Regions from separate parts of the Janthinobacterium sp. SUN137 genome, predicted to be linked through region 4. Evidence: predicted binding sites of a transcription regulator. Region 4 holds the regulator's gene; each other region holds the start of a gene.
What was found. Region 4 encodes FNR, which switches genes on or off when oxygen is low (the NO sensors DNR and NnrR bind a similar motif). Its sites were predicted from a motif close to TTGATNNNNATCAA; they were not measured.

Region 1: the regulator FNR is predicted to act here: its motif matches at 4,426-4,439, upstream of O3298_RS02515 (universal stress protein).
Region 2: the regulator FNR is predicted to act here: its motif matches at 4,767-4,780, upstream of O3298_RS06405 (KamA family radical SAM protein).
Region 3: the regulator FNR is predicted to act here: its motif matches at 2,083-2,096, upstream of O3298_RS24010 (universal stress protein).

The regions. Positions count from the first base shown of each region.
Region 1 covers NZ_JAPWHZ010000001.1:537,234-544,688, forward strand. Annotated here, with positions in the region: gene O3298_RS02500 (S41 family peptidase) at 1-1,109, shown strand, start outside; gene O3298_RS02505 (chemotaxis protein CheA) at 1,299-3,188, opposite strand; gene O3298_RS02510 (protein phosphatase CheZ) at 3,188-4,054, opposite strand; gene O3298_RS02515 (universal stress protein) at 4,521-4,988, shown strand; gene O3298_RS02520 (response regulator transcription factor) at 5,143-5,787, shown strand; gene O3298_RS02525 (Crp/Fnr family transcriptional regulator) at 6,128-6,934, shown strand; gene hemP (hemin uptake protein HemP) at 7,183-7,380, shown strand.
Region 2 covers NZ_JAPWHZ010000001.1:1,407,085-1,414,539, forward strand. Annotated here, with positions in the region: gene O3298_RS06385 (S1C family serine protease) at 1-464, opposite strand, end outside; gene O3298_RS06390 (carboxymuconolactone decarboxylase family protein) at 560-1,126, opposite strand; gene O3298_RS06395 (fumarylacetoacetate hydrolase family protein) at 1,126-1,974, opposite strand; gene O3298_RS06400 (MFS transporter) at 1,919-3,259, opposite strand; gene O3298_RS06405 (KamA family radical SAM protein) at 3,262-4,626, opposite strand; gene O3298_RS06410 (cache domain-containing protein) at 4,909-5,367, shown strand; gene O3298_RS06415 (methyl-accepting chemotaxis protein) at 5,436-7,142, shown strand; gene O3298_RS06420 (DNA-3-methyladenine glycosylase) at 7,139-7,455, opposite strand, start outside.
Region 3 covers NZ_JAPWHZ010000004.1:779,380-786,834, reverse strand. Annotated here, with positions in the region: gene O3298_RS24020 (enoyl-CoA hydratase) at 1-630, opposite strand, end outside; gene O3298_RS24015 (MFS transporter) at 694-2,013, shown strand; gene O3298_RS24010 (universal stress protein) at 2,151-2,588, shown strand; gene O3298_RS24005 (murein transglycosylase A) at 2,629-3,813, opposite strand; gene O3298_RS24000 (hypothetical protein) at 3,908-4,054, shown strand; gene apaG (Co2+/Mg2+ efflux protein ApaG) at 4,081-4,455, opposite strand; gene rpe (ribulose-phosphate 3-epimerase) at 4,620-5,294, shown strand; gene O3298_RS23985 (phosphoglycolate phosphatase) at 5,294-5,998, shown strand; gene trpE (anthranilate synthase component I) at 6,268-7,455, shown strand, end outside.
Region 4 covers NZ_JAPWHZ010000004.1:60,318-67,772, forward strand. Annotated here, with positions in the region: gene ccoN (cytochrome-c oxidase, cbb3-type subunit I) at 1-1,195, shown strand, start outside; gene ccoO (cytochrome-c oxidase, cbb3-type subunit II) at 1,211-1,825, shown strand; gene O3298_RS20725 (cbb3-type cytochrome c oxidase subunit 3) at 1,827-2,030, shown strand; gene ccoP (cytochrome-c oxidase, cbb3-type subunit III) at 2,023-2,943, shown strand; gene ccoG (cytochrome c oxidase accessory protein CcoG) at 2,946-4,328, shown strand; gene O3298_RS20740 (FixH family protein) at 4,431-4,955, shown strand; gene fnr (fumarate/nitrate reduction transcriptional regulator Fnr) at 4,959-5,717, opposite strand; gene O3298_RS20750 (response regulator) at 5,967-7,455, shown strand, end outside.

The sequences.
Region 1 (7,455 bases), on a different contig from region 4:
TGGCCGCCCTCACCCTGGCCGCCAGCCATGCGGCGGCTACTACGCCGGGAGACACCTGCGTGCAGGACTTGCGCGCTATAGCACCCTTCCTGCTGGAAAACGACACGGGCGCGCGCCAGCACCTGGAGCAAAAGGGCCAGGCATATTTCGACCTGGCGCTGGCCACGGCCACCACGGCGGCGGCCGGCGCGGCCGACGGCAAGGCCTGCGATGCAATCCTGGAAAACTATGCACGCATGTGGCGCAAGGGCCACCTGCATATCAAGCCAGGCAGCGCGCTCGACATCGCCAAACCGGCGCCGGCACGGCCGGCCGCGCCGGGACAGGCAGCGCTAACGAAGGAGCCGGCGCTGCAGATATTATCGGACTCGACCGTGCTCCTGACCTTGCCCAGCTTTCACGGCAGCTACCGCGCCGCCGTGGCCAATCTGCTCGACACGCACCGCACGGCGCTGGCGGCCCGTCCCAACTGGATCCTCGACGTGCGCCGCAACGGCGGCGGCAGCGACAGCACGTATGCGCCGCTGTTGTCCTGGATCAGTTCGGACGAAATAGTCACGATGGGCGCCGAATGGCTGTCCACGCCGGCCAATATCGACGGCCAGGAAAAAGTCTGCGCGCTGCTGGCGCCCGGCGACCAGGCGTGCGCCGCCTTTGCGGGCCAGGCCGTGACGCAGATGCGCACCGTCAAGCCGGGCCAATACGCGCCGCAGCAAAGCAGCGGCACCGTCAGCTATACGCGCGTGGAGATGCCGGAGCCGCGCCGGCCGGCGCGCGTGGCGGTGCTGGTCGACCGCGACTGCGCCAGTTCCTGCGAAGAATTTCTGCTGGCGGCGCGGCAAAGTTTTCATGTGAAATTGATCGGACGCAACAGTTACGGCGCGCTCGATTATTCGAACATGCGCCTGCACATCCTGCCGTCGGGCCAGCGCCACCTGCAATACGCTACCTCCCGCTCTGCCCGCTTGCCGCAGCTGCAGGTGGACCTGGGCGGCATCATGCCCGACATCTATTTGCCGCCGCCGAAGGACGAAGCGGGCCGCGCCCAGGAAATCGTGCGCGTGCAGCGCTGGCTGGAAGGCGGAACTTTGCGCCCGGACAACATTTGACGCCGCTGGCGCCATAAAAAAAGCCCGCTACACATAGCGGGCTTTTTAATGAGTAAAGCAATACTTACGACGCCTGACAAAACCGTCGCGAGCGGAAGGGAGAGGTGGCTAAGAAGCGCAACCGTACTCTGGTACGGTGAGCATCGCAGGCCGCCTACACCGACGCGCAGCAGGTTTGGTCAGGTGTCATCAGGCCGCCAGACGCACGCTGCTGCGGCAACCGTCCATCAGGAACGACAGGCCGACGACCAGCACCAGCTCGCCTTCGGCCGAGCGGGCCGTGCCCGTGATGCCTTCCACGGTGATGGCCGTCATCGGCTTGATCACGAGGTCGGCCGTGCCATCGACGGCTTCCACGGCGAGAATGTACGGCTGTGGCGCAGCGACAACAATGCCGACGCGTTCGCTGCACGATTCGTAGCCCAGCGAACCGGCCAGCGACCGCACGGGCAATGGACGGCCCTGGTCTTTCAGCACGGGCGCGCCGCCCACTTCCATGAAGGTTTCCGGCAATTCGACGACGCGCTGCACCACGGCCATCGGCAGCGCCAGCGCGGCGCCCGAGGTCGACACGAGCATGGTCGGCACGATCGACAGTTCGATCGGCAGGCGGATGGCGAACTTCGTGCCCTTGCCCAGCGCCGATTCGATGTGGATGGCGCCGCGGTTTTTCTCCACGGCCGTTTTCACCACGTCCATGCCCACGCCGCGCCCGGAGACGCTGGACGCGACTTCCTTGGTCGAGAAGCCCGGCAGGAACACCAGCTGGAAGCATTCGTCGTTGCTCAACTGCGCGTTTTCGCTGATCAAGCCCTTTTGCTGGGCCTTGCTGCGCAGGAAGGCCGGGTCCATGCCCTTGCCGTCATCCTGCAGCACGATCATGACACTGTTGGCTTCCTGCCATGCCTTCAGTGAAATATACGATTTGGCGGGCTTGCCGGCAGCCAGGCGCGCTTCCGGCGATTCGACGCCATGGTCTAGCGAGTTGCGCAGCATGTGCACGAGCGGATCGTACAGGCTGTCGACCACCACGCGGTCGACTTCCGTCTCCGCGCCTTCGATGGTCAGTTCGACATCCTTGCCCAGATCCTTGGCCAGTTCGCGCACCAGGCGCGGGAATTTCTGGAACAGGCGGCCGACGGGCTGCATGCGCGTGGCCAGAGTGGCCCGCTGCAGTTCCGTCGAGTAACGCGAAGCGCGTTCCAGGGTTTCCGCCAGGGTCGCCATCAAGGTGGCGGCCTGGCCTTCGAATTTGAATTGCAGCAAACGCTCGAGCAGCACGGCAGCCTGGTTGGCGGCCTGCACGGATTCGCCGGCCACTTCCAGCAATGCGTCGAGCTTGACGGCGTCGACGCGGATGCTGTCTTCCTTGACGGGCGCGGCATGGCGCACTTCCGGACGCTCTTCGCGGCGTTCGGCGCCATCCCAGGCCTTGGCGGCCGGTTTGGCGGCGGCAGCAGCGGCAGGCGCGGCGGCCACGACGGCAGGCGCAGCGGCGACGACGGACACCGGTGCGGCAGCGACGCGGCTGCCCTCGGGCACGACGGCGTTATACATGCCTTCCCAGTCCAGGCCATCGGCGCTGGCAGTGGTCACGACAGCGGCAGGCGCGGCCGCAAGCACTTCAGCGACCTCGGCAACAGGCGCGGCCGCTTCCGCCACCACGGCGGCGGCAGGCGCAGGCGCGTCCATGCCCTTGCCTTCGATGGCGTTCGTCAGGATGTGTTCCAGCTCTTCCGGCATGGCCGGCAAGCTTTCCGGCGCGGCGCCATTTGCCAGCTCCGTCAGCTGGTCGGCCACGAAACCGGACGCTTGCAGCGCCGCCTCGATGGCGATCGGCGTCACGGGCGCGGCGCCCGTGCGCAAGGCGTCGAACAGGTTTTCCGTCAGGTGGCAGGCCGCCACCAGCGCAGGCAGGCCCATGAAACCGGCGCCACCCTTGATGGTGTGGAAGGAACGAAACACGGCATTCAGTGTTTCCTTGTTGTCAGGATCACGCTCGAGGCGCAATAAGTGCTCTTCAACATTAACCGCAAGATCCATCGCCTCAACAACGAAATCCTTGAGCATATCGTCCATTAGAATCCCAAATCCGCAAGAAGGTCGTCTACATTATCCTGGTCCAGCGCCACCGACGGCACGGACGGGCCCTGCATCAGCGGCACCGGCTTTTGCGCCAGTTTTTCGCGCACCTCGGCCGGCGCGTTGTCGCGCAGCAGCTGAGCCAGCTCGTTTTCCACCGTCTTGGTGATGTTGACCACTTTTTTGATCAGCTGGCCCGTGATGTCCTGGAAGTCCTGGGCCATCATGATTTCCAGCAAGCGGGCTTTTTCCGCTTCCGTCGCTTCGGCAACGGCTTGCGCGAACTGGCGCGAATCGCCGGCCAGGGCCTTGAATTCTTCCAGGCTCAGCTTGCCGTCGAACAGCGCCGTCCAGCGGCCGTCCATGTCCTTGGCTTTCTTCGACAGCACGTCCTGCGCCGGCATGCCCTCGTCGAGCGTGTTCAAGACCTTGTTGGCGGCCTGTTCCGTCAGGGTGGCGACATATTCCAGGCGGTCCTGGGCGTCGACGATCTGCGACGACGCTTCCGTCAACGCCTTGTCGTAGCCCAGTTCGCGCAGCGAATCGTGCAGCAGGCGCACGATGCCGCCCAGGCGCTCGAACATCGGCTTGTCGGACTGGTCGACCGGGTCGGCCGCTTCGCCAGGCGCGTCGGCGCCGGCCACGGGGGCCGCTTCCGCTGCGGCTGGCGCGGCAGCCACCGGCGCCGCTGCGGCTGCCGGTACGGCGACGCTGGCCGACACGGAGTCGAACAGCGCATCAAAATCGTCATCCGCGATCACGGCGGGAGCGGGCGCGGCGGCAGGTGCCGGCGTGGCTGCGGCCGCGCTTTGCGCGGATACTTCATCGAATAATGCATCGAAATCATCAGCGGCGTTGGTCATATCCCTGCTTCTCCATAATTTGTCAAAATTCCGCCTGAACTGTGCGTTTTACAGACTGATACCCACAATTTCTCGATTAAGATGATTTGAGGCAATACCGCTGCGATGGTGCGAGTGTAGCAGGGCGCCGCCCTGTTGGTAAATCTCAAAACGCGCTTCCTGGTGCAAAGCGGGTCCGCAAGAGCTTTTCCGCCAGGAAATAAGTGTTCCTGCTGTTGTATTTTGAAATACTACCATTGGCGTGCGTGCAAGACCACGCGCGACACAAGAAATCCTGCTCTCAAGCGCCTGTACAACGGCGCCAGGCGGACCCTGCCGCAGCTAAACACGATCTTTCTGCCAATGTTGTCTATACTGAAGGTGCAGTAGTATTGATAATTATCAAGTCTTTACATGAATACAATGCTGCCGCGACGTCTACAATGAGAGGCGTTGCGCGCGCTGAGTCACTGCCAAAGGACCTGCCATGTATAAGAAAATTCTGATCGCCACGGACGGCTCCACCGTCTCCAACTTGACGGCCTGTGCCGGCGTTGCCTTTGCCGAACAAATGCACGCCGACATCCTTGCCGTGTATGTGGCGCCCGAGTACCAGTACCCGGTGTACATCGAAATCATTCCGCCGAGCTATCCCAGCGAAGAGGAATACCGCGTCGCCATGCGCAAGGCGGGCGCCGACCACTGGCAACCCGTGCTCGACGCGGCTGCCAAGCGGGGCTTGCAAGCGACGGGATTGACGGCCTTTTCCGACAGTCCCGCCCTGAAAATCGTGGAAGTGGCGCAATTGCAGCAATGCGACCTGATTTTCATGGGTTCGCATGGCCGCAGCGGCTGGGGTCAGCTGCTGCTGGGCAGCGTGACCAACAAGGTGCTGTCGCACTCGAAATTGCCCGTGCTGGTGCATAGGCTGATCAAGGAACCCCTGACGAAATAAGGGGTCACATGGCCACGGGGGCCGTCGCACCGGCACATCTCAAGAAAAGGCACAGTGCGGCCGCTTCGGTTAAAATGACAACGTTTCTCGTTTCTCAACATTTGATTGTCCGATGACGGACAGAGCAGATTACACGCCACCAGATTGCCCGCCTATGATACGTATTGTGATTGCCGACGACCACACCATCATGCGTGAAGGATTGAAGCGCATCCTTGACGGCGCGCCGGATATCGACATCGTGGGTGAAGCCATCGACGGTTTTGAAGTACTCAACCATGTGCGCCAGGGCGGCTTCGACCTGTTGCTGCTCGACCTGTCGATGCCGGGCCGCAGCGGCGTCGACCTGATCCGGCAAATCCGCAGCGAGGCGCCCAAGCTGTCCATCCTGATCCTCACCATGCACGAGGAAGAGCAATATGCGGTGCGCGCCATCCGCGCCGGCGCGCAAGGCTATCTGACCAAGGAAAGCGCGGGCACCCAGCTCGTGGGCGCCATCCACAAGGTGGCGTCGGGACGTCCCTATATCAGCGCCGAGGTGGCGGAGCAGCTCGTGCTCAACATCATGATGCCGAATGAAAGCTTGCTGCATAAACAGTTGTCGGACCGCGAATTCGAAGTCTTTTCCCTGCTGGTGGCAGGCAAGTCGATCACGGAAATTGCCAACAACCTGCATCTGAGCGTCAAGACGGTGAGTACGCACAAGACGCGCATCATGCAAAAGATGGGCATGAGTTCGCTGTCTGAAATGGTCCAGTATGCCGTGGCGCACCGCCTGCTCTCCCCCTTCAAGACCTGAATACGGCGGCGCGCGCCCGCGCGTCGACTGTAGGAACAATCCTACTTCATCTACCACAGCTCCTACTGCCATATTCAGCCACTGCTGATATTAATTGCATACGCTTGTTGGCATACTGAAACCAGTAATCAAGTTGCTGGAAAGTTATTTCATCACACAGCAAGTCTTCAGCGAATTGAGCATTACCTGCCCGAACGCGCGCCGCCGGCCCACGCCTGCCCGCCGTCCCGCGCACCCCGTCATTCAACTCTGAACTACCTGTCACCAGGAGATGAACATGCTGTCCACGCAAATGCCCGACACCCGCGCCGCCTCACCATCGCTGCCCCCCTCCGCTCCGATGGAAGCGGGACGCCAGCGCCAGGGCCGGCTCTGGTCGAACCTGAAGGAGGTGTGCGACCTGCTGCATATCTCCAGCGCCTGCACCATCGCCGCCGACGAACTGCTGTTCCAGCACGTGCAATTCAAGACGGGCCAGCGCGTGCATACGATCGGCCAGCCGTTCGACACCCTGTACATCGTCAATTCGGGCTTCCTGAAAACCGTGCTCATCGATGAGTTCGGCAATGAGCAGGTACTCAGCTTTCCCATGAAGGGCGACATGCTGGGCGTCGACGGTATCCACTCGCGCCACTATTCCTCGGAAGCGGTGGCCCTGTCCGACTGCGACCTGATCCTGCTGCCGTTCAAGAAACTCACGGCGCTGGGCCGTGTCCACTTGGAACTGGAAAATGTCATGTACGGCGTGATGAGCCGCGAACTGGTGCGCGAGCAAGCCATGATCGGCATGCTGGGCGCCCTCAGCGCCGAAGCCCGCGTGGCGCGCTTCCTCGTCTCGCTGGCCGACCGCTTTGCGCAGATGGGCTACTCGAGCAAGCTGTTCAACCTGCGCATGACGCGCCACGAAATCGGCAGCTACCTGGGCCTGACCCTGGAAACGGTCAGCCGCACCTTGTCCGCCTTCAATGAAATCGGCCTGATCACGGTTGACCAGCGCACCATCGGCATCAAGGATCCGGACGCCCTGAAAACCCTGCGCCGCCTGCCGCCGTCGCGTTCGCGCGCCAAGCAGCTGGCCGCCGCCAAGCTCAAGGCCGATACCACCGCGGCCGCCAGCGCCTCGGCGCAATTGCTGGCCACCATCTAGCCCCATCCCGATTTCCTCAAGCTTGGCACAGGCTTGACCCGGCCAAGGCGCACTGCCTTGCCGGGTCTTTTTTGCTGCCGCCCCCTTCCGCGCCGCGCCAGCGGCCGCCTTTGCGCAGCACTCGCTCCCACGCTGCCGTCCCACCGTAAAAAAGCGCGGATTCCGCACAAATAAGCCTTGCTTTTCGGGCCACATTCAACAATAATGCAAATACGAATCATTCTCAACTGAGACAAAGAAAGCCCAACATGCAAAGCTCAAAACCAGCCTTGATCCAGGATGCCGCTACCGCCCACGTCCGTCCTCCCGTCAGCATGGCCCAGCCGGCGCGCCGCATCACCAGCGAAGCGCTGCTGCAGCAGGGCCGCGAAGTGGAGATTGAGCACAGCGGCAAGATCTATCGCCTGCGCGTCACCCAATTGAACAAGCTGATCCTGACTGCCTGAAGCAGCACGGCAGCCAGTCACCACACTCGCCAGCCAGTCGTGCCCCGTGCGCGCAGCCAGCCAAACCACCGCACA
Region 2 (7,455 bases), on a different contig from region 4:
TACGCCAGCACGGCATCGCGCACGTCCGGCAAGACATTGGCGCGCGGCACCGCTTTATGGCTGGCAAAAAAACTGTCATCGTCAATTTTCAGCAAGGCCAGGTCCATGCCGCGCGAGATGGCCAGCACGGTCGCCGGTATCTTGTCGCCGGCGCCATTCGCCTGGATCTGCACCTGGCTGGCATAGCCGACCACATGCGCATTGGTGAGGATGCGGCGGCCTTCGATGACGACGCCGGAACCCGTCACCTCTTGCGGCGCAGCCTTGCTCCACGGTTTATAGGGATCCGGCCCGCGCAGGGTGGAAAACACCTTGACGACTGAATTCTCCAGGGCGGAAGCGCCGGGGCTGGCGGTTGCAGCGGTCTCGGCGGCAAGCGCGCGCACCGTCATCAGGGGGCAAAAAGAAAGGGCCAGCGCCAGGAAGGCGCGGCCCATCAGGGTGAAGCACGGACGAGTTTTCATTGAGCTTGTTGGCAATGGCAGGGAAGTAAAATTATATATTGAATAATTTCAACTTCATTACACTTTGTCCATCTTTGCCCGAAAAACACCTGTCATCAGGCGGGCATGGGCGGCACACCCAAGGCCGGCACCGCCGTCTGCGCGCCATTCATCACCATGGCCAGGAAAGTGTAGTAGCCATTGATGCCCATCAAGTCGACCACGCCGTGCTCGCCGAACAGCGCCAGCGCCCGCGCATACGTGGCATCGCTGACGCGCTTGTTCTGCTGCAGCTCGATGCAAAAGTCGTGCACGGCTTGCTCATCTTCCTTCAGGGCAAGCGGTACGCGCCGCGCAGCGATGGCATCCACGGCCGCTTGCGCAATGCCGTTCTGCACGGCCAGCGGCGCGTGGATGGCCCACTCGACTTGCTGGTCCCATTGGCGCGCCGTCACCAGGATCGCCAATTCCGACAGCCGCGTGCCGATGGCGCTGCGGTAGCGCAAGTATTCGCCCATGCGCTGCGCCGTTTCCATCAGCTCGGGGCTGCGGATCAGCGGCACGAAGGGGCCGTACAGGGCCCCGCGCGGACCGTCGATGATGGCTTGCGCGGCCGCGCGCTGCTGGACATCGAGCTGATCCAGCGGCAACGGCGGCAAACGGTCGATATCGCTACCGGCCATCAGGCAGTCCAGGCAACCACATCCTGCTGCTGTTCACCGAGGCCGGCGATACCCAGGCGCATGCTGTCGCCTTTTTTGAGGAAACGCTGCGGCTTGCGGCCCTGGCCCACGCCCGGCGGCGTGCCCGTGGCGATGACGTCGCCCGGTTCCAGGGTCATGAATTGCGACAGGTAGCTGACGATCTGTGCCACCGTGAAGATCATGGTTTGCGTATTGCCGGTCTGCATGCGCTTGCCGTTGACTTCCAGGTACAGGTCCAGATCCTGCTCGTCGATGACTTCATCGCGCGTCACCAGCCATGGGCCGACGGGGCCGAAGGTGTCGCAGCCCTTGCCCTTGTCCCACTGGCCGCCCCGCTCCAGCTGGAACGAGCGCTCGGAAATGTCGTTGACGACGCAATAGCCGGCCACGTATTTCAGGGCGTCCTCTTCGCTCACGTATTGCGCGCGCGTGCCGATGATCACGCCCAGCTCCACTTCCCAATCCGTCTTTTTCGAACCTTTTGGCAGCACGACATTGTCGTCCGGGCCATTCAGGCAAGTAATGGCCTTCATGAAGACGATGGGTTCGGCCGGGATAGCCATGCCGGCCTCGGCCGCGTGATCCGCGTAATTGAGGCCGATGCCGATGAACTTGCCGACTTTCGCCAGCGGCACGCCGAAGCGTGGATTGCCGCGCACCAAAGGCAAGGTCTTTTCGTCGAGCTTGGCCAGCTTGCGCAGGGCCTTGTCGGACAGTTGTGCGCCATCAATATCGGCGATCACGCCGGACAGGTCGCGCAGTTTGCCTTCTTCATCGATCAGGCCCGGTTTTTCCTTGCCTGGACGTCCATAACGAACGAGTTTCATAGTCTTCCTTGGAGTTGATCATTGCCGCTGTGCAGGCTGCCATTTTACCGGATGGCCCGGCACGCCTGCAGCGGTGAATGAAAAACATCGCAAGTCCTGGCAATTGCAAGGCCGCCAGCACGCCAAACGCCGCCTGGTACGCCTGCGGCGGATACTGCTGCTGGCTGTTCAGGGGCCAGCAGCCGAGGATCAGGCCAAAGCCCGCCTGCACCAGGAAGGCGCCCGTGAAAATGAGCAAATTCAAACAGGTGGCCGCCCTGCCCGTCAAACTGGCCGGCATGCTTTGCGCAACGATCGCATACTCGAGGCCCGTCACCGTGCCCAGCAGGGTAAATAGCACGGACAGCAAAGGCAGGCTGGGCACCACATTGCACGCCATCGCCACTTGCACGGCGACAAACAGGACGATGCCCACGCCCGCCACTTGCATGGGTGCAATACCGCGCCGCGCCGCGCATTCCGTCAGCATGCCCATGCCGATGGCGCCGAAGATGACGGCCGCCATGCCCAGATACAACAAATACGCGACATTGTCGTCGGACAAGCCGCCCACGTCGGCCAGCCAGCGCCCCACCCACAAGCCCTGCACGCCAAAGAACACCGTGTGCGGCAGCAGGATCAGCGCGATGGTGCGGCGAAAGGCCCTGTCGCCATACACGCTCCAGACGCTGACCTTGTTCCTCGCCGCGGCGGGTGCAGGCTGGGCCGGCGACAGCAGGCGGATCAGCAAGCCGATGGCCAGCGCCGCCAGCGCCAGGCCCAGGAACACGCCGCGCCAATCCGTGTAGTGCAGGGCCAGCTTGACGGGCATGGTGGCCGTGGCCGCCCCCAGGCCGCCCACGGCGATCAGATAGCCATGCACGGAAGGCAGGCGAGCTGGCGCGATGGCGCACGAGACCGCTTTCACGGCGGCCATGAAACAGCCGCCCAGGCCCGCCCCCATCAAGGCGCGCGCCCACATCAGTCCGGCAAAGCTGTGGCCCCGGCTGAACAGCCACACGCCCAGGGCCGCCAGCGCCAGCAGCCACAGTTGCACCGTGCGGGGGCCGTAGCGGTCCAGCGCCATGCCGACCGGCAATTGCACCAGCGCAAAAGCGAGAAAAAAGGCGCTGGTCAGCAGGCCCAGCTGGGCTGGCGTCAGGGCGATGGCGCCCAGTAATTCGGCCGTCAGCACGGCATTCACGCCGCGCAACAGGCACGACAAGTAGTGCCCGAGTGCGAACGGCAGGAACACCAGGCAAAACACGGCCGCGCCGGAGCGGGCAGGCGCGCCGTGGCCGTGCATGCTCAGGCGGCCTGTGCCAGGCGGATGATTTTATGCGGCACCTGCGGCACCGGGTCATCCGTTTCAAAGAAAAACTTGTCCTGGCCAAAGGCCGGCTTCAAATCGTCCAACCACGTCGCTTCCGCATCGAACTTAGCATAAAACGGCCGGCGCACCCAGTCCGGGTTGCGCGCCTGCAAAAATTGCAGGGCAAATAGTTTTTCGCCATGGATGGTGACGATGCCATCGATGACGATCTTGCCGGGAAACGCGCTCATGGAAGGCCCGCGCACCGTGCGCGACAGACCGGACACCATCTGGTAGGCGGCCTGGAAAATCTCGTGCGCCTTCGCCAGGGGCAACTCGAAATAGCTACGCGGGCCCGTGTCCCGTTCGACAAACATGTAATACGGAATCGCCCCCAGGCGCGTGCCCGCCTGCCACAGCTCGGCCCAGCTAGCGGGGTCTTCGTTGATGTGGCGGATCAGCGGCCCCTGCATGCGCAAGGTGGCGCCCGTGGAAATGATGCGCTTCACCGCTTGCTGGGCGATGTCCTGGCGCAACTCGACGGCATGGCTGTAATGGCCCATCACGGCCAAGTTCTTGCCCGCCTTGACGATACGCTCGAACAGGCGCATCAAGTCGTCCGCATCGCGGTCCGAGACGAAGCGCTGCGGCCAATACGCCACCGCCTTGGTGCCGATGCGGATGTTCTGGATATGTTCCAGGCCCGGCGCCAGCAGCGGCTCCAGGTAGGCAGCCAGTTGCCGCGTATTCATGATCATCGGGTCGCCGCCCGTGATCAGCACGTCCGTCACTTCCGGATGCAGTTTCAGGTAGGCGACCAGCTCATGCGACTCATGCGCATCGAACTTCATGTCGTCCATGCCGACGAACTGGGGCCAGCGGAAACAGAAGGTGCAATACGCGTGGCACGTCTGTCCTGCGCTGGGGAAAAACAGCACCGTTTGCGCATATTTATGCTGCAAGCCGCGCACGGGCGCATCGTTGACCCGGGGCACGTTGTGCGTCATCTGCCCGGCCGGATGGGGATTCATGCCCAGGCGCAAGCCATGCACATAGGCATCGATAGCGGCCTTGTCCCTCTGCACCAGCACCAGCTCGCGCAGGTGCGCGTACTGTTCGGGCGCCAGCATGTCGCGGTGGGGAAAGACGAGGCGATAGATGGGGTCGTCGGGGATGTTGTTCCAGTCGATCAACTGGTCGAGCACATAGGCATTGGTGCGAAACGGCAAGACGTGCGACACCACTTGCACGGCTTCGCGCTGCTCTTCCGGCAGCCATTCCCACTGCCGCGCCTGTTGTATGGTGTGCCGCGTATACGGCTTGAACTTGGGTGAAAACGGCTCGGTAATGGGTGCGGACACGATCGGCTCCTTGCCAGTAAACAGCGATAACTTCCTTGAAACCAGCCCTATCCCGGCCAATTCCAGCCTCTTCCTCTGCCATGCCTTGCCAGCTTGGCATGCTGTGAAAGTCATCATAGTTCTTGCCGCTCGGAACCAAATTGTTACATATCAACAAGCCGTCGATACGTTGCAAGCTACCGACAAGCAACACCTTAGTTTGTGCCATCGCAATTTGCGGGAAGCGTCGGCGACGTAAATTACGACTTGGCAACATATCCCTCGATATCACAAGGAGCTTTCATGAAACGCTTATTCACGGGTAGCCTGCTGTGCCTGGCATTTGCCGGTGGCAACGTCAGCGCCGCGGTCGAACCAACGGAAAAAGACGCCATCGCCATGGCCGAACGGGGTGCCGCCTTCATGAAGGCGCATGGCAAGGAAGAAATGATGAAAAAAATCACAGCGAAAGACCCGGACTTCGTGCAGGGCTCGCTGTATGTGGACATGCGCGACATCAAGACGGGCATCGTGCTGGCCCACCCCATCAATCCTTCCATCGTGGGCAAGGATTTGACGGATGTGCCCGATGCGAATGGCAAGAAATATCGCCGTGAAATCATTGAGTTGGCGCAAAAACAGGGCAAGGGCTGGGTCGATTATCAATACAAGAATCCCACCACCGGCAAGATCGAACCGAAGACCACCTACATCCTGCGCGTCAACGATGTGGTGCTGGAAGCGGGGATCTACAAAAAATAGGGCAAGGGCGGCGCGCATGCACACCGCGCGCCGCCTGCGGTTTGAACGGCCATCGCCAGGAGTCGAGCATGCTCAATCAATTACGCATAGGGCCAAAATTATTGCTGGCACCCACCCTGGTCTTGCTGTTGCTGATACTCAGCTCGACCGGCGCCTGGTATGGCATGGTGCGGCAAAATGCCTCGCTGGAAAACATGGTGCGGGTGCGCATCACGCACCTGAAGGCAGCCGCCGACGTACTGGGGGACGCCAAGCATGTGCACGGCAATATGTACCAGTTGCTGTCGTGGACGAATGGCAGCTTCGCCAAGGCCCGCCTCGATACACTGGAGCAACAGATCAAGGCGCGCCACGCGGCCATCGGCACCCAGCTGGCCTCGCTGCGCGCCACGGCCACGGGCGCCGAACTCACCCTGGTCGATGCGGCCATCACAGCACTGGCCGGCTATCGCAAGGCTGTGCTGGAAACGATGGAAATGGCGCAGATGGACCAGTCGATCGCCACCAATTCCATGCTCAAGGCGGAAACGCAGTTCGGCCAGTTCAATACGCAGTTGGCGCAACTGTCCGCGCTGGAAACGACGCTCAGCAGCCAGGCCCATGCGACGGCCAGCGCCGAGTTTCGCACCCTGTGCTGGAGCTTGCTGCTGACCGTCCTGCTCTCCATCCTCGTCTCCATCGTGGTGACCATGCTGGTGCGGCGCGCCATGCTGGTGGAAATCCGCGGCATTGCCGACGCCGTGCAAGACTTGGCGGCGGGCAAGCTGATGGCCGGCGCGCCCAAGCAGGGCAATGACGAAATCGCCGCCACCTCGCGCGTGCTGGACCAGACCATCGCCCACCTGAATCAGACCTTGCGCACCATCATGGGCGCCGTGCAATCGATCGACACGGCCTCGCACGAAATCGCCACCGGCAACCTGGATCTGTCGGCGCGCACGGAAATGCAAGCCAGCTCGCTGGAAGAAACGTCGAGCGCCATGGAAGCGCTGACGCAAGCCGTCAATGACAACGCCGACAACGCCCAACTGGCCTGCGAGCTGGCGGGGCAGGCATCCACCCTGGCCGTGCAAGGGGGCGTGTCGATGCAGCAAGCCGTGACGACGATGGCGACAATACGCGCCAATTCGCGCCAGATCGTGGATATTATCGGCGTGATCGACGGGATTTCCTTCCAGACCAATATCCTCGCGCTGAATGCGGCGGTGGAAGCGGCGCGCGCGGGAGAACAGGGCCGCGGCTTTGCCGTGGTGGCGTCGGAAGTGCGCACCCTGGCGCAGCGCTCGGCGCAAGCCGCCAAGGAAATCAAGACCCTGATCGCCACGTCCGTCACCACTATCGATGGCGGCAGCGTGGCCGTGCAGCAGGCGGGCGACAGCATGGGCGCCATCGTGGCCTCGGTGCAGCAAGTCAATGAGATCATCCAGCGCGTGAAACAGGCCAGCGCGGAGCAGGCGTCGGGCATCACGGAAGTGAACCAGGCCGTCACGCAAATGGATGACGTCACCCAGCAAAATGCAGCCCTGGTGGAACAGGCGGCAGCGGCGGCGGCCAGTTTGCAGGACCAGGCCGTCAAATTGTCGGCGGCCGTGGCCGTGTTCACCCTGGATGAGCGCCCCGCCTCACCGGCTGGCCACACCGAAGACGAAGCATTCCAGCATCCGGCCAGCCCCGCCAACGGAGAAGGCAAGGACCGGCGCGCATTGCACAGCCCGCTGCGCGGCATGCCCGGCCGGCATGGCGCCAACGATGCATCGCGGCGCCGGCGCAGCTAGACGGCGGGCGCGCGCAGCGGTTTACTCAGATAGGGCGAGCCGGCCAGCACGAAGCGCCACGGCGTGTCCATCGCCCTGGAAATGCCGATGCGCGGCCCCGTTTGCACCGTGACATCGCCTTCGCGGGCCAGCAACAGGAACGGCGGCGCGTCCAGTGCCAGCCGGTTGTGCAGGTGGCTCACGCCCAGCGCCTGGCACACCTTGCCCGGTCCCGAGCACAGCAGCCGCTCCCCCTCGACGCCGCGCCGTTCGCGCATCGTATCGAGTCCCTCCACAGGTTCGATCGCGCGGATCAGCACGCCCGCGCCATGCC
Region 3 (7,455 bases), 720 kb from region 4:
ATCCTTGATCATCATGGCCACCGAGGTCGGCATGGCGGCGATAGTCTTGGCGGCAGACAGGGTTTCTTCCAGCAACTTATCGGCCGGCACGACGCGCGACACCAGGCCGATGCGCTCCGCCTCGGTGGCGTCGATGGTGCGCGCCGTCAACAGCAGATCCATGGCCTTGGCCTTGCCGATGGCGCGCGGCAAACGCTGCGTGCCGCCCGCGCCCGGCGTGACGCCGACCTTGATTTCCGGCTGGCCAAATTTGGCGCTGTCGGCGGCGATCAGGAAATCGCACATCATGGCCAGTTCGCAACCGCCACCGAGCGCATAGCCGGCCACCGCACCCACCACAGGTTTGCGCACGCGCAAGATATGTTCCCAGTTGCGGCTGATGTAGCCCTGGGTAAAGGTGTCCGGGTAGGTGTAATCGGCCATGGCGGCGATGTCGGCGCCGGCGGCAAACGCTTTTTCGCTGCCCGTGAGCACGATGCAACCGATATTGTCATCCGCATCGAATTTCAGCAAGGCGTTGCCCAGCTCATTCATCATGTTGTCGTTCAAGGCATTCAAGGCCTTCGGGCGATTCAGGCGGATGACCGCCACTTTGTCCTGGATATCGATGATCAAGTCTTCGTATTGCATATAGTCTCCTCTGGATGAACACGGTGACAACGATTGTAGCGGCTAACGGCAGCGGCGCGGCAGGTGCGCTGCTATTATTGTGAGCCTGATCATTTTCATATCGAGCAAGATATTTTCTCCTCCCTCTTCCAGTACTGCGCCCATTACCTGCGCGGCGACGGCAGCGCCGCCAGCGTCGATTTCCGCCGCCTGTGGTTCAGCAACGGCCTCAATTGCTTCGGCGCCCAGATCACCTCACTGGCCCTGCCCCTGTGCGCGGTGCTGTTACTGCATGCGACGCCGGAACAGATGGGCGTGCTGGTTGCCTTGCAGGCGCTGCCGTTCGCCCTGTTCGGTTTGCCCGTCGGCGTGCTGCTGGACCGGCGCAGCAAGCACCCGATCATGCTGTTCAGCGAAAGCATGTCCGGCCTGGCCCTGGCCAGCGTGGCAGTGGCTTACTGGTGCGGCGTGCTGTCGATGCCGTGGTTATATATAGTAGGGTTCATCATCGGCACGGGCTTCGTCGTGGGCGGCGGCGCCGAGCAGGTGTTTCTGACTTTCCTAGTGGGCCGCGATGGCTTGATCGATGCGCAGTCGAAATTTGCCGCCACCGAATCGGCTTCGCGCCTGATCGGTCCCGGCCTGGCCGGCGTGCTGGTGCAGGTCTTGTCCGCGCCCGTCGCCATCCTGTGCACGGCGTGCGGTTATCTGATTTCCGTCTTCAATTTGCGTGCCATGAGCGTGCGCGACCCACGCCCGGCGCCATCCGACAAGCACGCTTTGCGCGACATCGCCGACGGCTTGCTGTTCGTGTGGCGCGAGCCGCTGCTGCGCGCGCTGGCCTGGGGCGCCGGCATCTGGCACTTCCTGTTTTACGCCAGCATGGCCTTGACGGTGCTGTTCGCCACGCGCGATCTGGGCATGAGTCCTGGCGTGCTGGGCATGACGCAGATGCTGGGCGGCGCCGGCGTGCTACTCAGCGCCTTCATCGTCAAGCCATTGACAAAGCGCTACGGCGCCGGCCGCATCATCCTGATCGGCCTGGCATCCACCTCCGTGTGCTTTGCCCTGACGCCGACGATTCCGGCAGCACTGTTCGGCAGCGCGGCCGCCAGCGCCGTGGCGTATGCCATATTGATGTTCTTTTTCGATTGCGGCGTGATGCTGTTCTTTATTCCCTACCTGGGCCTGCGCCAGAAGGTGACGCCCGACCCCATGCTGGGCCGCATGACGTCGACCATGCGCTTCCTGACGGTGGCGACGGCGCCGCTGGGCGCGCTGGCCGCCGGCTGGATCGCGGAACACTTTGGCGTGCGCAATGGCCTGGCCTGTATCGCGGCCGGCAGCATCCTGTTGACGGTGGCCATGGTGTGGGGCACGCCGCTGCGTAGCGTGCGCACCTGAAGCGATGAACGGGCATACACTGCTAAAAGATTGCCTTGGCGACACTATTCGCGCCAAAGCCTGCGAGGTTTGATTTATATCAAGGTTTTAATTGATGTAAATCCATAAGCTGTCTTACATCACTTGAGGAGCACGCCATGTTTAACACCATCTTATTTCCCACCGACGGCTCGCCGTTGTCCGACAAAGCCGCCGAGACCGCCCTCGCCTTCGCCCAGCTGAACAAAGCCAAGCTGGTCGCCATCAGCGTGGTGCAGCCCTTCCCGTTCTCGCCGATGGCCGACGGCGGCATCGTGCTCGACGCAAGTCTGTATGAACAGCAGATGCAGGAAGCGTCACAACGCGCCATCGACAAGATCGGCGCAGCGGCGCGTGACGCCGGCGTGCCTTTCGAAGGCGTGGTGGCCGTATCGCCGAGCCCGCACGATGAAATCGTCAATGCGGCGCAAACCTACCATTGCGACATCATCCTGATGGCCTCGCATGGCCGCAAGGGCTTGAACAAGTTGTTCGTGGGCAGCGAAACGCAAAAAGTGCTGGCCCACACCCATTTACCCGTCATGGTCCTGCGCTAACCTTGCGCTAGCGCAATCCCCGCCCGGCGCCGCGAGAAACTCAGCGCGCCGGCGCCTGCTTCGGCAACAACACCCACACGGCGCCGCTCTGCTTCATGCGGCCCGCATTCTCGGCCGCTTCCGCGCCAAAGCCAAAGAAATAATCGACCCGGATCGGCCCGCGAATGGCACCGCCCGTATCCTGCGCCATCACCAGGCGCTGCATGGGAATCTCGCTATTGGCTTGCGTGGTGGACAAGAACACGGGCGCGCCCAGCGGCAGGAAGCGCGAATCGATAGCCACCGAACGCTGCGGCGTCAGCGGCACGCCCAGCGCGCCCTTCGGCCCCACTTTCGGATCGGGCAAGCGCTCTTCCTTGAAGAAGACATAGCTCGGGTTGGCGTTGAACAATTCATCCTTGCGCGTGGGATGGCCGGCGATCCACGCCTTGATGCCCTGCGCTGACGCTTGGCTCAGGGTCAGCTCGCCCTTGTCGACCAGGTAGCGGCCGATCGATTTGTACGGATGGCCGTTTTGATCCGCGTACGCCACGCGCACGGTTTCCTGCGTATCGGTCAGCTGCACGCGCCCGGAACCCTGCACTTGCAGGAAGAACGCCTCGACTTCGTCATCCACCCACAGCAATTCCTTGCCCGTGACGGACGTGGCGCGCTCGATGTCGGCGCGGGTTGCGTACGGTATCACCTTCTTGCCGACCAGCTTGCCCCGCAAGCGCATATTTTTCAGTTCCGGATACACGCCGGACAAGTCCACCGAGACCAGATCGTCAGGCACCTTGTACAGCGGTGTCTGGTATGGGCCACCGCGCTTGCGCGCGCCGTGCAGCAATGGCTCGTAATAACCGGTCACCAGTCCAGTATTGGCGCCATCGGCGGTGACGACTTGATTTGGCACAAAGAAGGTCTCGAAAAACAGGCGGATGGCCTTGTCGCTGTCGGCATTGACCTGGCGCGCAATCGTGCACGATTCCTTCCAGTCCGGCCGCTTCACCAGCACGCCGCACGAAGCCATGAAGGCGGGCCAGGCGGCGCGCATGTCGTCGCGGGCCCAGCCAGGCAAGGCGGCAAACTTGGCGGGCACGAACGTGGGCGCCGCCACATCCGTGGCATCCTTGGCATCGGCCGGCTTGGCAGGCACAGGCTTGACGACGGTCGGCGCAATGGCGGGCGCCTTGCCGCTGGAAGCAGCGGGCGGCGCGACGGGCGGCGTGGTGCAGGCGGACAAGACAAGCGCGACGGCGCCGATTGAAACAGGTAGACTACCGCGTGTAAACAGACGGCTGGTAAATGGGCTGCGGGTAAATAACATAGGGATGGGTATGTGGATCTTGATGATAGAGGCGCTGGTGGCGTTCTTCTTGCTGGCATTTATAGTCTGGTGGACCATGTATTCGGGCAAAAAGCCCGCACCGCCGGCGCGCAAGCAGCTCAGTGAAGAGCAGGACGCCACCGAAAAACTGAAATAAGGGGGCAAGCCCCCCCCGGCGTTTCCTTAATGCAGGGTGCGCGGCACCGACAGCACGAACTCGGGAATCGGCGCTTCGAACTGATGGCCGTCTTCGGCCACGCAGAAGTATTCGCCGTGCATCGAGCCTTGCGGCGTGCCCAGCATGGTGCCGCTCGTGTATTCGAACTGCTCGCCCGGCTGCAACAACGGCTGGTGACCGACGGCGCCCAGGCCGCGCACTTCTTCCACCTTGTTGTTCGCATCCGTGATGACCCAGTGGCGCGAAATCAGTTGCGCGCCAGCCGTGCCCGTGTTGACGACGCGGATCGTGTAGCTGAACACGTGCCGCCCCTGGTCCGGTGCCGATTGATCGGGCAGATATTGCGTTTTGACCGTTACCGTAAATTCATAAGTCGCCATCGTCATTCCTCTTCAGACATTGCCAGTCATATTGTGTGTCGCGCGCGACGCATTGGCCATTGCGCGATGCGTATTCTGTGTTTCACCGTACTTCATGAGGCATGGTAACGGCGTCAGGCGTAAAATAGCGCAAATCGCATTTTCTATCCTTTGGCTACTTCACCATGACAACATTCCGTATCGCTCCCAGCATCCTGTCCGCCGACTTTGCCCGCCTGGGCGAGGAAGTGCGCAACGTCGTTACCGCCGGCGCCGACATCATCCACTTCGACGTGATGGATAACCATTACGTGCCGAACCTGACCATCGGCCCGCTGGTGTGCGAAGCGATTCGCCCGCACGTGCAAGTACCCATCGATGTGCATCTGATGGTCAAGCCTGTCGATCGCATTATCCCGGATTTCGCCAAGGCTGGCGCGAACATCATCACCTTTCATCCGGAAGCGTCGGATCACGTCGATCGTTCCTTGCAGTTGATCCGCGACAATGGCTGCAAATCGGGCCTGGTTTTCAACCCAGGCACGCCGCTGCATTACCTGGAACACGTGATGGACAAGATCGACATCATCCTGATCATGTCCGTCAACCCGGGCTTCGGCGGCCAGTCCTTCATTCCGCAAGCGCTGAAGAAAATCGCCGAAGCGCGCCGCATGATCGACGAATCGGGCCGTGACATCATGCTGGAAGTCGATGGCGGCATCAAGATCGACAACATCGCCGCTGCCGCCGCCGCCGGCGCCGACACCTTTGTCGCCGGCTCGGCCATCTTCGGCAAGCCGGACTACAAGGCCGTCATCGACGCCATGCGCGCCGAACTGGCCAAAACGGTGGGCAACTGATGCAAGCGGGCACGGTGAAAGACCACGTACTGGCTGGCGTGCGCGCCGCCATCATCGACCTCGATGGCACGATGCTCGACACCGTGCCCGATTTTCATGTCGCCATCAATGGCATGCGCGCCGAACTGGACCTGGCACCCATCAGCGCCGACGCCATCAAGTTGATGGTGGGCAAGGGTTCGGAAAACCTGATCCGCACCGTGCTGGCGCTCGACTTCGATGACGCCGGCGTGGAACAGCGTTTCGAGCAGGCGATGGAGGGCTACCAGCGTCACTACCTGGCCATCAACGGCCAGTTCAGCACCCTGTATCCGGAGGTCGAAGCGGGGCTGGCGGCGATGAAGGCGGCGGGCCTGCGCCTGGCCTGCGTCACCAACAAGCCGATCGCCTTCGCCCTGCCCCTGCTGAAACTGAAAAACCTGGATCAGTATTTCGAGATCGTCTATGGCGGCGATTCGCTGCCGCAGAAAAAACCGCACCCCATGCCGCTGCTGCAAGTGTGCGCGGACTTCGACTTGCCGCCATCCAAAGTGGTGGCCATCGGCGACTCCTCGAATGACGCGCAAGCGGCCAGGGCTGCGGCTTGTCCCGTACTGACGGTACCGTATGGCTACAATCACGGACACTCTATACACGATACCGATTCCGATGGTATAGTAAAGACACTGCTCGAAGCAGCCCGTTTTATTGGCATGCAAAACTAACCGGCATACTGACCAAACCCAACACCATATCGTGAACACGTTTCTCATCAAAAAACACAATGTCACCCAAACCGGCTCGATTGAGGCCTGGCTTTGGCGACGCTGGCAATCCTGGCAGGCTTAAGGGCCGAGCCGTTACGATTGCTGCCGGTTGTACACACGTCGTTTGCGCATGTTGCGCACGTTGCGTGTCCCGGCAAGTTTTTTGATAACCCACCGCAGGGTTTGTGCACTATGCACACTCATACCCTGACGGCATGGAGAGAAACATGACCGAACTCGAATTCAAATCGCTGGGCCAGCAAGGCTACAACCGCATCCCCCTGATCGCGGAAGCGTTCGCCGACCTGGAAACCCCGCTCACCCTGTACCTGAAACTGGCACAGTCCCAACAAGGCGGCAAGAACACCTTCCTGCTCGAATCCGTCGTCGGCGGCGAACGCTTCGGCCGCTATTCCTTCATCGGCTTGCCTGCCACGACCGTGTTGCGCAGCTATGGCAAACGCACCGAAATCGTCAAGAACGGCAGCGTGATCGAAGAACACGAAGGCAATCCGCTCGACTTCATCGAACAATTCCAGTCGCGCTTCAAGGTGGCCCTGCGCCCCGGCATGCCGCGCTTCTGCGGCGGCCTGGCCGGCTACTTCGGCTACGACACCGTGCGCCACATCGAGAAGAAACTCGCCGGCGGCGCACCGAAAGACGACTTGAAGCTGCCCGACATCCAGCTGATGGTGACGGAAGAACTGGCCGTCATCGACAACCTGTCCGGCAAGCTCTACCTGATCGTCTACGCCGACACGACGCAACCCGAATCGTTTTCGAAAGCACAGCAGCGCCTGAAGGATTTGCGCATGATGCTGCGCCGCGGTGTCGATGCGCCCGTCACCAGTGCTTCCGTGCGCACGGAAACCATCCGCGACTTTTCCAAGGAAGATTACCTGAAGGCCGTCGCCAAGGCGCATGAATACGTGATGGCGGGCGACCTGATGCAGGTGCAGATCGGCCAGCGCATCCGCAAACCTTATGTCGATTCGCCGCTGACTTTGTACCGCGCCTTGCGTTCGCTCAACCCGTCGCCGTATATGTACTTCTATAATTTCGGTGACATGCAGATCATCGGCGCCTCGCCGGAAATTCTGGTGCGCAACGAAAAGACGGCGGACGGCGGCAAGAAAGTCACCTTGCGCCCGATCGCCGGCACCCGCCCGCGCGGCGCCACGCCAGAGCGCGACGCCGAATTGTCGGCCGAGCTGCTGGCCGACCCGAAAGAGATCGCCGAGCACGTGATGCTGATCGACCTGGCGCGCAACGATATCGGCCGCATCGCCGAGACGGGCAGCGTGCAAGTCACCGACCGCATGGTCATCGAAAAATACTCGCACGTGCAGCACATCGTTTCGAACGTGGAAGGCAAGCTGAAGGATGGCCTGTCGAACCTGGACGTGCTGCGCGCG
Region 4 (7,455 bases):
TGTACAACGCACCTGCCAGGTGCGCCTGTTTTCCGACAAACTGGCCGCCTTCACGTTCTGGGGCTGGCAAGCGGTGATCCTGTGCGCCGTCGTCACCCTGCCCTTGGGCATGACACGCGGCAAGGAATACGCGGAACTGGAATGGCCTATCGCCATCCTCATCGCCGTCGTCTGGATCGCCTACGCCATCGTTTTCTTCGGCACCTTGATCAAGCGCAAGGTCAAGCACATCTACGTGGCCAACTGGTTCTTCGGCGCCTACATCCTGGCCGTGACGATTCTGCACGTGGTCAATGGCGCCGTCATGCCAGCCTCGTTCACCAAGTCGTATTCCGCGTATGCGGGCGTGCAGGACGCCATGATCCAGTGGTGGTACGGCCATAACGCGGTGGGTTTCATCCTGACCGCCGGCTACCTGGGCATGGTCTACTACTTCATCCCGAAACAGGCCGAGCGCCCCGTGTACTCGTACCGTTTGTCGATCGTCCACTTCTGGGCGCTGATCTTCACCTACATGTGGGCGGGCCCGCATCACCTGCACTACACGGCATTGCCTGACTGGACGCAATCGATCGGCATGGTCTTCTCGCTGGTCCTGCTGGCACCAAGCTGGGGCGGCATGATCAACGGCATCATGACCCTGTCGGGCGCCTGGCACAAGCTGCGTACCGATCCGATCCTGAAATTCATGATCGTTTCGCTGTCGTTCTACGGCATCGCCACCTTCGAAGGTCCGATGATGTCGATCAAGACCATCAACTCGCTGTCGCACTACACCGACTGGACCGTTGCCCACGTGCATGCGGGCGCCCTGGGCTGGGTGGGCTTCATCACCATGGGTTCGATCTACTACCTGCTGCCGCGCCTGGCGGGCCGCACGCAGATGCACAGCACGCGCCTGGTCGACGTGCACTTCTGGGTGGCCACCATCGGCATCGTCCTGTACATCGCGGCAATGTGGATCGCCGGCGTGATGCAGGGCCTGATGTGGCGCGCGGTCAATCCGGACGGCACCCTGACCTACACCTTTGTCGAGAGCGTGAAAGCGACGTATCCGTACTACGTGGTGCGCGTGGCCGGTGGCCTGCTGTACCTGTCGGGTATGTGCATCATGGGCTACAACACCTGGATGACTCTGCGCGGCAGCAAACTCCCCGTCGCCCGCATTCCGGAACTGAACGCGGCGCACGCCTGATAGGAGCGAAAGCAAATGAAATTTTCACATGCATGGATTGAAAGAAACCCCTGGCTGCTGATCGCCCTGGTCACGGTGGTGATCAGCATCGGCGGCGCCGTCGAGATCGTTCCCCTGTTCTTCCAGAAGAGCACGACGGAACCCGTCGCCGGCCTGAAACCGTACTCGCCGCTGCGCCTGGCGGGCCGCGACATTTACGTGCGCGAAGGCTGCTACAACTGCCACTCGCAGATGGTGCGTCCGCTGCGCGCGGAAACGGAACGCTATGGCCACTATTCGGTCGCTGGCGAATTCGTCTACGACCGTCCGTTCCAGTGGGGTTCCAAGCGCACGGGGCCCGACCTGGCCCGCGTGGGCGCGCGCTACAGCGACGAATGGCACCGCACGCACTTGAACAACCCGCGCGACGTGGTGCCCGAATCGAACATGCCGTCCTACCCCTGGCTGGCGAAGACCAAGCTGGTGCCTGACGACATCATGCCGAAGATGCGCGCCCTGAAACGCCTGGGCCAGCCGTACAGCGATGAAGAGATTGCCGCCGGCCCCGCGCAGCTGCAGGACAAGACGGAAGAAGACGCCCTGGTCGCCTATCTGCAAGGCCTCGGTACATTAATCAAAACAAGGAATTAGCATGGCAATCGAAAACCTGTTTGACAGCGCCAGCAGCGTCATGACGGTGGTTTCCTTTACGACGTTCGTGGGCATCCTGTGGTGGACGTTCAGCCGCAGCAACAGCGACTTCGACGCGGCGGCACGCCTGCCGTTCGCCGACGACGCGCTCGACTATCCGGCCGAGGCCGAGATGACCCTGGCGAAGGAGCACAACCATGGCTGACTTTACCAATGGCTTCTGGAATATCTACATCATCGTGCTGTCCCTGCTGGGCATCATCGGCTGCGGCGTGCTGCTGTACTCGCAGTCGAAAATCAAAGTGGTCGAGGGCGCCCCTGCTGACGGCACCACGGGCCACGTCTGGGACGAGGACTTGAAGGAACTCAATACGCCGATGCCGCGCTGGTGGATGTGGTTGTTCTACATCACCATCGTCTTCTCGCTGGCCTACCTGTTCCTGTATCCGGGCCTGGGCAACTATGCCGGCAGCCTGGGCTGGAAATCGACGGGCCAGTACGAGGAAGAGCTGAAGAAGGCGGAAGCCGACTACGGTCCCCTGTTCAACAAGTACCTGAGCCAGGACTTGAAGACGGTGGCCGCCGATCCGCAGGCGCAAGCCATCGGCCAGCGCCTGTTCCTGACCTACTGCGCGCAATGCCACGGTTCGGATGCGCGCGGCAACAAGGGCTTCCCCAACCTGACGGACAAGGACTGGCTGTATGGCGGCGAACCCGACATCATCAAGACCACCATCATGCACGGCCGCAATGGGCAAATGCCACCGATGGGCGCTGCCCTGGGCTCCGAAAAGGATGTCGAGAACGTGGCCCATTATGTGCTGAGCCTGTCCGGCTCGACCTCGGATCCCGTCAAGTCCGTGCTGGGCAAGGCCAAGTTCGGCGCCTGCATGGCCTGTCATGGCGCCGATGCCAAGGGTAACCAGATGCTGGGCGCGCCAAACCTGACGGACAAGACCTGGCTGTACGGCGGCAGCGCCGACACCATCATGGAAACCGTACGCAAGGGACGCAGCAACACCATGCCGGCCTTCAGCGATTTCCTCGGCGAATCCAAGGTACACGTGCTGTCGGCGTATGTCTGGAGCCTGTCGAATCCGCAGGCACCCGCAAAGTAAAAATGGAACCTCAAGTCATCAAGATGTATGCGGCCCGCGAGCAAATCTACCCTCGCGAGGCCAAAGGACGCTACGCTACCTGGCGATGGGTATGCGTATGGCTTACCCAGCTCGCGTTCTACGGCTTGCCGTGGTTGACCTGGAATGGCAGGCAAGCCCTGCTGTTCGATTTGACCACGCGCAAGTTCTACATTTTCGGCGTCGTGCTGTGGCCCCAGGATTTCATCTATCTGGCGGCCCTGCTGATCATCTGTGCGTATTTGTTGTTCCTCGTCACGGCCATTGCCGGGCGGGTGTGGTGCGGGTTCTCTTGCCCGCAAACGGTATACACGGAAATTTTCCTGTGGGTCGAACGCCGCATCGAGGGCACGCGCAGCGCGCGCATGGCCCTCGACAAGCAGGGCCCCTCCGTGCGCAAGGCGTTCAAGAAGACGGCCAAGCACCTGGTATGGGGCGCCATCGCCCTGTGGACGGGCTTTACCTTTGTCGGCTACTTCACGCCGATCAAGGAATTGGCGCAGTCGGTGACCACGCTGAACTTCGGTCCCTGGGAATGGTTCTGGGTCTTGTTCTACAGCCTGGCAACCTACGGCAACGCGGGCTGGCTGCGCGAGCAGGTGTGCAAATACATGTGCCCCTACGCGCGCTTCCAGAGCGCCATGTTCGACCAGGACACTTTGATCATCACCTACGATGCCAAGCGCGGCGAACCACGTGGCGCCATGAGCAAGAAGGCCGGCAACAACGACAAGCTGGGCGATTGCATCGACTGTACCCTGTGCGTGCAGGTGTGTCCGACCGGCATCGATATCCGTAACGGCCTGCAGTATGAATGCATCGGTTGCGCCGCTTGCGTCGATGCCTGCAACAGCGTGATGGACAAGGTCGACCGGCCACGGGGACTGGTACGCTACAGTACCGACCATGCGATGGAAAACAACTTCAATTCGAAGCAGATACGCCAGCGCGCCATGCGCCCGCGCGTCTTGATCTACACTTCCATCCTGGCCCTGATCATCATCGCCGTGTGTACTTCGCTGGCCCTGCGCACGCCCCTGAAAATGGACGTGATCCGCGACCGCGGTTCCATGGGACGCGAAGTGGAAGACGGCATGATCGAAAACGTCTACCGCCTGCAGATCATGAACACATCGGAGCAAAGCCAGCATTTCAAAATCAGCGCTTCCGGCTTGCCGGGCCTGACCTTGCTGACGCGCGAAGAAGTGACCTTGCAGCCGACGGAAACGCTGGGTTGGCCGATCCGCCTGCGCGTGCCGCACGGCGTGGGAGAGAAGGGCTCGAACAAGATTGCGATCGAATTGCAATCGCTGGACGACCCATCGCTGCATGTGCGTGAAAGCGCGGTATTCATCGTGCCACGTTAACAAGGAAAGGCGGACGGGGACCGGGTGCCCTCGCCGCCGCCACGAAGTTGCAGGAAGGCCGGTCCCCATGCGGGGACTGGCTGATTAAACAGGAGAAATATCATGTCCGACAGTCTGAAACTGCAAGCACCCGTTGCACCGTGGTACAAGCATCGCTGGCCATGGCTGCTGATGATCGGCCCCGGCCTGTCCGTGGTCGTCGGCAGCTTCATGGGCTATATCGCGTTTACGCAGCCCGATGCGCTGGTGGTGGGCGATTATTACAAGCAGGGCAAGGCGATCAACCAGGATTTGAAGCGCGACACGATCGCCAGCGACCTGGCGATGGATACGCGCCTGTCGTATGACGTGGCGCAAGCGCGCCTGACCGGTTCCGTGCACAGCTTCGGCAAGGCCTATCAGGCGCCTTTGCAGCTGCACCTAGCGCATGCGACCCTGCCGGAAAAGGATATCAAGGTGCTGGTACAGCCCGATGCGGCCGGCAATTTTTCCGTGGCGCTGCCGATGCTCGAGCGCAGCCGCTGGCAAGTGCTGGTGGAAAACGACAAACGCGAGTGGCGCCTGTCCGGCATCTGGACCTGGCCGCTGCAGCGCAGCATCGCGCTGCATGCGGACGAGGAACTGTAAGTCTTATTTGCAGACGTCCGTGCCGGCCGTAATCGCCTTCAGTTTCGCCGGCTGCAGGATTTCAATTTCCCGGTTCGAGACGCGCAGCCAGCCTTCCTTCTTGAACTTCGACAGCAGGCGGCTGACGCTCTCGATGGTCAGGCCCAGGTAGTTGCCGATTTCCTCGCGCGACATGCGCAGCTGGAAATTGCTGCCCGAATAGCCGCGCGCTTCATAGCGCGACGCCAGGTTGACGATGAAGGCGGCAAAGCGCTGCGTCGCCTGCATATTGCCCAGCAACAGCATGACGCTTTGCTCGCGCGTGATTTCCTGGCTCATCATGCGGTGGAAATGGCGCAGCAGGGTCGGCATATTGCCCAGCAATTGTTCCAGGCTGGAAAACGGGATTTCACACACTTCGCTGTCTTCCAGCGCCACCGCATTACAGTGGTGGCGGTCGGCGCTGATGGCGTCCATGCCCAGCAGTTCGCCCGCCATCTGGAAGCCCGTCACCTGCTCTTCGCCGCCCGGATTGATCTGGTACGTCTTGAAATGCCCCAGGCGGATCGCATACAGGTTCTGGAACGAGTCGCCGATACGGAACAGCGAGGCGCCGCGCACGATCTTGCGGCGGCGGCCTATGATCTGGTCCAGCCTGTCCATGTCGCCCACATCGAGGCCCATCGGCAGGCACAATTGATGCATGCTGCAGGTCGAGCATCGCGCACGCAACGCCTCCACGTTCACGGTGGGCAAGGTTGGAGTGAGTAGCGCTTCAGTCATGTCGGTACCTTTTAGAAAATGCAACAACAAGTTTACTGCATACAGCCGCATACAGGGTTGCCGTATGCCAATTTCACCGTAAATTCGGCGAATAAACGACGTCCAGCCTTTAATTATATGGCAACATCGTCAAAAGCCCATCCGGGACGGGCAATTTGCGCGGCACCGCTTGCCAAGCTGGGGCATTGATAGGAAAATTCCTGACAGCATTATCTGCCGCCTGTGCCGCCCGGTACTGAAAAGGAAATCATGAAGCCTCTCGGCATTAAAGCAAAAGTCGCGCTGGCCACCAGCCTGACCTCGATCGCCATGATCGCGCTGGTCACCATGATCCAGGTGCAGCACATGCGCGACGACTTCACCCGAGTACTGCTGAGCCAGCAATCGTCCCTGATCACCCGCACCGCTGCCGAGCTCGACGACAAGCTGGGCATGCTGCTGCAGATCGTCACCCTGACGGCCCGACAGCAGCCGCCGGAATTGATCGCCCGGCCCGCCCAATTGCGCGAATACTATTCGCGCCGCTCGATGCTGGTGCTGTTCGATGACGTGCTGGTGCTCGACGCGCATGGCGCCGTCGTGGCCGACATGCCGGAGGTAGCGGGGCGCGCCGGCATCAACGTCGCCGAGCGCGAGTATTTCCAGACCGTCCTGCGCACACGCCAGCCCATGATCACCGAACCGATGCTGGGCAAGTCGAGCGGCATGCCCATCGTGCAGATGGTGGCGCCCGTGCTGGCCGCCGATGGCCAGGTGGCCGGCGTGGTGATCGGCGTGCTGCGCCTGTACAAGGACAACCTGCTGGGCCGCCTGCGCTCGGAAAAGATCGGCAAGAACGGCTATTACTTCATCCTCACGCGCGGCGCCGTGCCGCGCTACGTGCTGCACCCCGATACCAGCCGCTTGCTGCAACCGCGCAAGCCGAACGCCAACCTGACGACGACCCAGCTGCTGAAGGAAGATGGCGAAGGCAGCATGGTCAGCACCAACAGCCGCGGCATCACGGCCGTCAACAGCTTCAAGCGCCTGAAATCCGTGAACTGGCTGCTGGCCGCCTCGCTCCCCGTCGAAGATGCCTTCGAACCGTTCGATGGCGTGCTGTACCGGCTGGTGCTGTGGAGCATCCTCGCCTCGCTGCTGGCCGCCTTTGTTCTGGGCTGGGTCACCGTGCGCCTGCTGTCGCCGCTGGTGCGCCTGCGCGACACCCTGCAAGCCCTGCGCACCAGCGGCAGCCGCTTCACGCCCGTGCCGGTGCAGCAGCGCGACGAGATCGGCGAACTGACGGAAGCGTTCAACGGCCTGATGAGCGAACGCGACCGCCTGCAGCAGGAACTCGAATCGCGCGCGGCGGAGCTGGAACAGGAACGCGACCGCGCTGAGGCGGCCAACCGCGCGAAGAGCGATTTCGTGGCCAACATGAGCCATGAAATCCGCACGCCCCTCAATGCCGTACTGGGCATGGTGTATTTGCTGGGCAATACCAGGCTCGACACGGAACAGCGCAAGTATCTGACCATGGTCAGAGTGGCGGGCCAGTCGCTGCTGGGCATCCTCAATGACGTGCTCGACTATTCGAAGATCGAGGCGCGGCGCATGGAGTTGTCGCCCGTCGAATTCGACCTCGATGAAGTCATGAATACCCTGGCCACGACGATGACGATGAATGCGGGCGAAAAGGAGCTGGAACTGGCCATCGCCGTCGAGCCCGACGTGCCGCGGCGCCTCGTGGGCGACGCCC